Linked DNA regions of Sinobacterium norvegicum. The protein of the gene in region 3 interacts with the protein of the main gene of each other region in a pairwise test. Links are inferred from orthologs where the notes say so. Each region holds a gene or a part of one and is shown on either strand. Other genes may lie near its edges.

What was found.
Region 1: the proteins of grxD (region 3) and L9P87_RS17310 interact in binary tests that used the Escherichia coli proteins (3 or more experiments, as listed by UniProt). The link is inferred for Sinobacterium norvegicum from one-to-one orthologs.
Region 2: the proteins of grxD (region 3) and L9P87_RS04490 interact in binary tests that used the Escherichia coli proteins (3 or more experiments, as listed by UniProt). The link is inferred for Sinobacterium norvegicum from one-to-one orthologs.

What each region holds. Positions count from the first base shown.
Region 1 is NZ_CAKLPX010000007.1:50,937-53,883, forward strand. Bases 1-2,871 are described here. They hold L9P87_RS17310 (BolA family protein), read left to right. Parts: upstream 1-1,250; coding sequence 1,251-1,493; downstream 1,494-2,871. Other genes in these bases: L9P87_RS17300 (KpsF/GutQ family sugar-phosphate isomerase), read right to left, coding at 1-232; L9P87_RS17305 (MlaC/ttg2D family ABC transporter substrate-binding protein), read left to right, coding at 426-1,112; murA (UDP-N-acetylglucosamine 1-carboxyvinyltransferase), read left to right, coding at 1,545-2,807; hisG (ATP phosphoribosyltransferase), read left to right, coding at 2,810-2,871. Also shown: more of hisG, read left to right, coding at 2,872-2,947. UniProt on the Escherichia coli protein: Involved in cell resistance against acid stress.
Region 2 is NZ_CAKLPX010000001.1:1,023,388-1,026,320, reverse strand. What follows is about bases 1-2,857. They hold L9P87_RS04490 (BolA family protein), read left to right. Parts: upstream 1-1,197; coding sequence 1,198-1,518; downstream 1,519-2,857. Other genes in these bases: L9P87_RS04480 (class I SAM-dependent methyltransferase), read left to right, coding at 2,296-2,857; L9P87_RS04485 (hypothetical protein), read right to left, coding at 1,544-1,993; L9P87_RS04495 (3-hydroxyacyl-CoA dehydrogenase NAD-binding domain-containing protein), read left to right, coding at 1-1,066. In the rest of the region: more of L9P87_RS04480, read left to right, coding at 2,858-2,933. UniProt on the Escherichia coli protein: Transcriptional regulator that plays an important role in general stress response. Has many effects on cell morphology, cell growth and cell division. Acts by regulating the transcription of many genes, including dacA (PBP-5), dacC (PBP-6), ampC and mreB.
Region 3 is NZ_CAKLPX010000009.1:486-3,234, reverse strand. What follows is about bases 16-2,688. They hold grxD (Grx4 family monothiol glutaredoxin), read left to right. Parts: upstream 16-1,025; coding sequence 1,026-1,352; downstream 1,353-2,688. Other genes in these bases: L9P87_RS17665 (peroxiredoxin), read left to right, coding at 2,068-2,670; L9P87_RS17670 (bacterioferritin-associated ferredoxin), read right to left, coding at 1,607-1,807; L9P87_RS17680 (aspartate aminotransferase family protein), read right to left, coding at 16-810. Also shown: more of L9P87_RS17680, read right to left, coding at 1-15. UniProt on the Escherichia coli protein: Monothiol glutaredoxin involved in the biogenesis of iron-sulfur clusters.

The DNA of each region.
Region 1 (2,947 bases), on a different replicon or contig from region 3:
GGTGGACGAAAAAGGCCGGGCTGCCTGTGCTGGCTAGGGTGGCTGCAATCTTATTGCCAATATGCCCCGATTTACCCATGCCGGTCACTACAATACGGCCTTTGGCCTGCAGCATGAAGTGGCAGGCTTTGTCGAAATTTTCATCGAGGCTGCTTTTAAGGTCGTTGATCGCCTGTTGCTCGAGGTCGATAGTGCGTAGCGCAGACTGAATAAAAAGAGGCTGGGTCGTCATAGGTTAGACCTTAGAGTAGGGCGAATAGTTTGAGCATGTTAATCAAAGCCGATAGCTGAGTACAGAACAAGTTTTTAGTGGTTATTTTTTGTGGTTAAACATGTTCTTTATCAACCGTTAATACGGGGGGTGTGGGTTGTTTAAAGAGGGGGTATACTGAGGTGAATAAAATTACTGTGTTGGAAGGTGTTCGATGTTGTTAAACCTGTATCGCTGGCTGGCTGTTTTACTGGTTATGGGCTCTGTGACGGTTGCTGCCCAAGGGGCTGAGACGCCGGGGCCTGAAAAAGTGATCGCGCAGGTAAGTGAAGAGGTGATTGGTGAGATTACGCTGGCCCAGCAGTATTTCGAGCAGGACCCCGAGCGTTTCTATAATTCAATCGAAAGAATATTGGACCCTGTGGTCGATTTCACCAGTTTCTCTCGCAATGTAATGGGTAAGTATGGCAGCTCAGCGGCCTACCGAAGTTTGGCTACCAAAGCAGAGAAAAAGCAATTTGTCGACCGAGTCAGACGCTTTAACCATAAGTTTAAAGATGGCTTAATTCATACCTATGCCAAGGGTTTGCTGGGGTTTGGTGGTAATAAAATAGAGGTCTTAGCATTGACTTCCGAACAGCATCAACAGGTGCTGGATAGGCAGTCTGTCGATGTAGTTCAGCTTATCCACAATGATACACCGACGCCTTACCGCGTTCAGTATAAGATGCGGCCGAGCAAGAAAGGCGATTGGAAATTACGCAATGTGGTCATCGAATCTATTAACCTAGGCAGTGTCTATCAACAGCAGTTTGCCAGCGCAGTAAGAACCTACAATGGCGATATTGATGCCGTCATTGATAATTGGTCTGTGACGCCGCAGCAGGTCGATGGCTCATAGCATGTAGGTCTTGGTTGTGCAGGGGGCTTAAGTTTGACTGGTGGCGCAGGATTTCAGCTTCCTCAGCTCGCAATGTGGGGGTAAATTGTCTAGAATGCGGCACAATTATTCCGTATTAAATCTTTTTTAGGTATATCCATGCAGGCTCAAGAGATACAGCAACTATTAGAGCAGCAGCTCGCAGGCACTCAGGCAACAGTCAATGTCAACGGCAGCCATATCGATATTACAATTGTTGGTGATATTTTCGAAGGTGTCAGCCGCGTTAAGAAGCAGCAGCTTGTTTATGGCGCGATCAATGAGCATATTGCCTCAGGCGCTATTCATGCGGTTGACTTTATCAAGGCGTTCACGCCGGAGCAGTGGGCTGCAAAAGCTTAATTGCTGTACCTTTATATCAATTCCTGAACTCAAAAATACGTTAGAGGCTCAATGGATAAGTTAATGATTACTGGCGGCACCCGTTTAGATGGGCAGATCCGCATTTCTGGCGCAAAAAACGCTGCGCTTCCTATTTTGGCGGCAACACTATTGTGTGATGAGTCGGTGGTGATTCACAACCTACCTCACCTGCATGACATCACCACGATGAACGAATTACTTCGCTGCCTAGGGGTGGAGTTGACCATTGATGAAAAGCTCAGTGTTGAAGTCAATACCTCAACCTTGAGCAGTGTCACCGCGCCCTACGAGTTAGTGAAAACAATGCGTGCCTCGATCTTGGTCTTGGGGCCGCTGCTGGCTCATTATGGTGAAGCCAAGGTCTCGTTCCCCGGTGGTTGCGCTATCGGTAGTCGTCCGGTGGATATTCACCTGCGCGGTCTTGAGGCAATGGGGGCGAAGATTAATGTCGAGGGCGGCTATATTCATGCTGTCTCAGATGGCCGTTTGAAGGGTGCCCATATCTTTATGGATGTGGTCACTGTCGGCGGCACGGAAAACCTGCTGATGGCCGCGGCCTTAGCTGATGGTACTACCATTCTGGAAAATGCAGCGCAAGAACCAGAAATTGTCGACCTGGCAGATTTTTTGATTGCCATGGGTGCTGATATCAGTGGTCACGGTACCAACACCATAACGATAAACGGTGTTGAGAAGCTCAAGCACTGTGAATATCGCGTGATGGCCGACCGTATCGAGACGGGCACCTACCTGGTGGCCGCCGCCGCCACGGGTGGTCGAGTAAAGTTGATGGAAGCGAGAAGCGATACCATGGAAGTGGTGTTGGCCAAACTGGAAGAAGCTGGCGCCAAGGTTACTGTCGGCGATGGCTATCTTGAGCTTGATATGGAAGGGCGTCGACCGAAGGCCGTCAACTTAAAAACGGTCCCATATCCAGGTTTTCCTACCGATATGCAGGCGCAGTTCACGGTGCTGAACAGTATTGCCCAAGGCACTGCAACGGTGAGTGAAACTGTCTTTGAAAACCGTCTGATCCATGCCCACGAGCTCAATCGTATGGGCGCCAACATACATCTCGAAGGCAATACTGCGATTATTCATGGTGTGGAAGGCTTACAAGGGGCGCCGGTCATGGCCTCTGACTTGCGAGCCTCTGCCAGCTTAGTGATTGCAGGCCTGATTGCCGAGGGTGATACGGTTGTCGATCGAATCTATCACATCGATCGTGGTTATGAATGTATTGAAGAAAAGCTTCAGTTGCTCGGTGCAACGATAAAGCGTTTGGTGGATTAAGTATGACTCAGCCTTTAATTATCGCCTTAACCAAAGGGCGTATCCTGAAAGAGACCCTGCCATTATTGGCCGCGGCAGGCATTGAGCCGATCGAAGATATCTCGAAAAGCCGTAAGCTTATTTTTGAAACCACCGACCCA
Region 2 (2,933 bases), on a different replicon or contig from region 3:
CGCAGCTTCATTCAAGAAGCAGCGCCGTGTCACCGAAGAGCAGGCGACGGAATACCTCGCTCGCATCCAGGCGACAGCCGATTATGCTGATTTGGCCGGCTGCGATCTGGTGATCGAAGCGGTATTTGAAAACCGTGATGTTAAAGCGGCGGTGACCAAGGAGACGGAAGCGGTTGTTGGCCCAGATTGTATTTTTGCCTCTAACACCTCTGCTTTGCCGATTACTGAATTGGCTGAGGCCTCTGGCCGCGCCGATAACTTTATCGGTATGCACTTCTTCAGCCCCGCTGAGAAAATGCCACTGGTTGAGATCATCCGCGGTGACAAGACCTCGGATCGTGCCCTCGCAGTTGCCTTCGATATCTCTCAGAAGCTGGGCAAGACACCGATTGTTGTTAACGATGGCCCAGGTTTCTTCACCACCCGCACCATTGCCACCACTATTTCACAGGGTGCTGAGATGCTGGAGCAGGGTCTTAATCCTGTGCTAATCGAAAGCGCAGCCCGTGACAATGGCTCGCCAGTCGGCACCTTGGCGGCGATTGATGAGATCAGCCAAGAGACCGCTTACAAGAATGGCCAGCAGCTTAAGGCCGATGCCGAAGCACAGGGTAAGCCCATGGCTGATAATGCGGCGTCTCGTGTTGTCGACCGCATGGTCAATGAGTTTGGCCGCAAGGGTAAGATCCACGGCGGCGGTTACTACGAGTACCCAGAAGGCGGTAAGAAACGCATCTGGTCAGGCCTCAAAGAAGCCTTCGCTCCTAACGGTTATACCGAGATTCCCTATCAGGATATCAAGGATCGTTTAGTGTTCTGTCAAAGTCTGGAAGCCGTTCGTGCCATGGAGGAAGGTGTCATCACCTCTGTTGCCGATGCTAATATTGGTTCTATTATGGGTATTGGTTTCCCCGCTCAAACCGGTGGTGCACTACAGGCCATCAACGCCTACGGCCTAAAAGCCTTTGTTGAGCGCGCTCAGTATCTACACCAGCAATACGGTGACGTGTTTGCCGTGCCAGAGTTGTTGATCGAGAAAGCCGAAAAAGGTGAGCTGTTTTTATAACCGCTAACCTTCACTAAAAAAGCCGGCCATTGTGCCGGCTTTTTTGTCGGTGGGGGTTAAGCAATCGTCGATTGTTAAACCCGCTTGGCTGGGGGATAATTGAGTCTATTTAGCAAGCCTTGGACATGACCATGAAAATTCAGCAGACCATCGAGCAGAAGCTTAACAGTGGTTTATCACCGAGCCACCTCGAGGTGATTAACGAATCCCATATGCACAGTGTGCCGCCAAACTCCGAGACCCATTTTAAGGTGGTTGTGGTCAGCGACAGCTTCGACGGTAAGCGCCAGGTAGGGCGTCATCAATTGGTTTATGGTCTGTTACAAGAAGAATTAGCCGGTGAGGTGCATGCGTTGTCGCTGTTTACTTTTACCGACAGCGAGTGGCTTGCCCGGGAGCAAACCGTGGCCGACTCGCCAGAGTGTTTGGGCGGTAGCAAGGCCGACAAGTAAATCTTTCAGTTGGCGATTGTGCTGGTTAGTCGTGACTGGCCAGCAATATAACGGACTCAGCCATCAGCCATACTTTCTCAAAGGGGCCCAAGCCATCGACCAGTATCGGGGCCAGTTTGTCGGCAATGGCTTGCTGACTCAACGCTGTCCTGCCGGCGGTGTAGAGCAAAAGCTCAATCGAACGGTCAACGTGATAGTGTTTTCTCAATTTATTTTCAACGGTTTTGATCGCGGTATCGTGTGACAATGTCGCCTCGGTGCGGCTGTTTGCAATACCTGCGGCAATGTCTGGTGAGCATATCTCGGCCAGCTCGATATAGATTTGCTGGTAATCATTTTGATAATAGATGTCAGGCTCACCCTGATGAGGGTCGCCTTTGCGAATGTCTTTCTCGCCAACCTGTTTCCCTAGGCGGGTTAAAAACTCTCGGCATACGGCGATCTCAATAATGCTTTTTTCTTCTTCTCCCGACATACGATAGTCACCCTGACTGTTGGCTATTTGCTTGGCATTGTTTCCAGTAGCGCTTATCTCATTATAGTCGAGCGTGTGGGCTGAACATGGCGTGTCGGAGCCGGTACGAGCTTAAGTCGATCGACACCATCTATCAATCCCTTCGTATTATGGTTTTTGTGACCGATTAGGGGGCATACGGAACATAGCCATGTCGCTGTTGCTGGCAGTCTATAGCGTGCAGTTTCAGCACGGATGGCTAAACTTTGGGGGTGGGGCGATGGCTTGTTCTGGCTGTGTCGTGGTATTACAAGGAGTTGAGTATGAGTAATGATATTGTCATCGAAGCTTGGAATACGGTACTGTTTGAAAAATTCACCCGCTTTAAATACTTGTTTATTGAGGGTTATGCCGCGATCAGTGAGGAGGCGCTAAAACGCCATCAATATGCCAAAGGGGCCAGTGTTCTCGATGTCGGTTGTGGCTTTGGTGACTGCACCATCCAGATCGCCAAAACCCTGCGCGATGGCGGCTCTGCCCGGGGGGTGGATTGCGCCGCCAACTTTATCGCAGAATGTAACAAGATGGCCACCGAAGAGCGGGTCGATAATGTTAGCTTCTTTGTCGCCGATGTAGAGGCCGATGATTTGGGCGGCCCCTATGATGAGGCTTTCGCCCGCTTTGGCACCATGTTTTTTAATTTCCCCGGCCGCGCCATGAGCAATATTCGCCAGTCCTTGAAACCCGGTGGCACCTTCACCCAAGTGGTGTGGCGAAAGCGAGAGGATAACCCCTGGCTTTATGATGCCGAGTGCTGTGTAAAGGAAATTGTACCGGTGATCTCCCATGATGAAACCGATGCCGTGCATTGCGGCCCCGGTCCTTTTTCTATGGCCGGCCCCGATATGGTCAGTGAGATGCTACTGGCCGTCGGTTTTGAGCGCATTCAATTCGAGCGTTT
Region 3 (2,749 bases):
GTTGCCCGGTGCAAAAATACCGTTGGCCTTGCCTCCTGCAATGCATGCCCCTATAGGCACGCCATTGCCTAGTCCCTTGGCCGTGGTGACGACATCCGGCTTGATGTTGGTATGCTGGAAGGCAAAATACTTTCCGGTTCTACCGTTGCCGGTTTGCACCTCGTCGAGCATTAACAGCCACTGTTGTTGATCGCAAATCTGACGCAGTGCGGTTAAGTAATCGTCACTGGGAATGTGAAGGCCGCCTTCGCCTTGTACCGGCTCCAGCAAAATGGCAACGATGTTGTCGTGCTGCTCGGCTGCAGCTTTAACGGCCTCGATATTGTCGTAAGGCACGCGGATAAAGCCTTCTACCAGTGGCCCGAAACCCTGTTGAATCTTGCTGTTACCTGTGGCGCTTAAGGTAGCCAGGGTTCTGCCGTGGAAGCTGTGCTCCATCACTAAGATGGCGGGTTTGTTAATATGGTGCTGGTGGCCGTATAGACGTGCAATCTTGATGGCCGCCTCATTACTCTCGGCGCCAGAGTTGGCAAAGAACACGTTATCCATGCCGCTGATGCGAGTTAGCTTCTCAGCGAGTTCAATCTGTGGCGTGATGTGGTAAAGATTTGAGGTGTGTACCAGTGTGGCAGCTTGCTGACTGATCGCCTCCGTTACCCGGGGGTGGCAATGACCAACGTTGCAGGTGCCAATACCGCTGAGCGCATCAATGAATCGGTTGCCCTGTTGATCGAAGAGGTAACAATCCTCACCCTTCACAAAGTTAACCGCAAGCCTGCCGTAGGTATTCATTATCGCTGTAGTCATGATCAATGTGCTCTTTGTAAACGCTGTATGCGGCGCTAGCTCGCAGGGAAACAAGCATTCTAAACAGCGAGATAGTTGATAGCAATGACTTGCTCCACGGCAATCTAAATTGGCTGAGGTAATAAATAGGGGAAAATAGATGAAAAAGTGGATACAATCGCAGCTGATTTGATGAGGGCGCACAAATTGCGTCAAGACTGCAGGCAAAGAGATTAACTATGGATATTATCGACACTATCAAAGAGCAAATTACTAACAACGATATTCTTATCTATATGAAGGGTTCACCAAATGCGCCACAGTGTGGTTTTTCTGCTCGTACCGTGCAGTGTTTAATGCAGTGTGGTGAGCGTTTCGCTTATGTTGATATTTTATCCAACCCTGAGATTCGCAGCGAGTTACCAAAGTACGCGAACTGGCCAACATTTCCTCAGGTGTGGATTAAGGGTGAGCTGGTAGGTGGCTGTGATATCGTTTGTGAGATGTTCGACGAGGGCGAATTACAAACCATGATTAAAGATGCTGGTGCTTCAGCGGCTGAATAAACATTGTGTTGCCGAGGTCCCGTGCCTCGGTAATCCACCCTTTCCCTCAGACTGACTCCGCGCAACCCAAAACCTGCCCGACCTTTACCCCCTAGATTGATTCAACGAAGAGTTCAGATTGAATAAGCTGGAGCTTTGTCGTGCGTCAAATAAAAGGCGTGCGAAATGAGTAGCGGGTTCTGGAAATTAAGGATTGGGGAAATAAGGCTCTTAACTGACGGAGAGAGGGTGCCAGATAAAAGCCAAAAAAGAGGTTATAACGCGTAGAATTGAGGGTCAGCTGTTGAGGCTGCGTGAATTGTTTCTTGAATGATTTGCTTGGCATGTTGTCCGCACTTGCCACACTGTGACGCAATACCGAGGGTGTTACAGACCTCGCGCATAGAGGAGGCGCCATCTTCAACAGTGGTTCTTATTTGGCTGTCAGTAATGCCTTTGCAAATACATACATACATAGTTAAGTCGGCAATTAGTCGTTATTGATGATGTGGATTTTAAATTAATGAGAATCATTGTCAAATACTTATTGATAATTATTATCATTAATTCCTGGTCATAAGATGTCGATAAATTGTTTTTATTACTGACTGTTGTAATCTGGTCGGATTGACCCAATGTTTTCCAGACTGAATTATTTTTTGCTGTTGCTAAGGCAGTAGAATGTATAGTGATGATTTTCTAAACAATAAATTAATTGACTAACGAGGAATTACCCATGGCAGTTTTAGTTGGCAAGCCTGCTCCAGATTTTACCTGTGCCGCTGTTCTAGCAAACGGCGAGATCGTTGATTCATACACCCGCTCAGAAGCAATGGCTGGTAAATACGGCCTAGTATTCTTTTATCCACTCGATTTTACCTTTGTTTGCCCATCAGAGTTGATTGCTCTTAGTCACCGCATGGACAAATTCAAAGAGCTGGGTGTTGAGGTTGTTGGTGTTTCGATTGATTCACAGTTTACTCACAACGCATGGCGTAATACCGATGTAAACGATGGTGGCATCGGCGCTGTTGAGTACACCTTGGCCGCAGATGTTAATCATGATATCTGTCGTTCATTCGATGTTGAGTCTGATGGTGGTGTTGCGTTCCGTGGTGCCTTTATTATCGATAAGGCTGGCAATGTGCGCTCTCAAATTGTGAATGACCTACCACTGGGCCGTAATATCGATGAGCTAATTCGTACCGTCGAAGCGCTTCAGTTCCACGAGGAGCACGGCGAAGTATGCCCTGCTGGCTGGAATAAGGGTGACAAGGGTATGACGGCCTCGCCATCCGGTGTTGCCGATTACCTGGCTGCTGAGTCTGATAAGCTGTAATAGCTTCTTGCAGTTTGTGACATAAAAAAACCGGCGTCAGCCGGTTTTTTATGTCTGGGATTTGGGGGTTGGGTGTCTG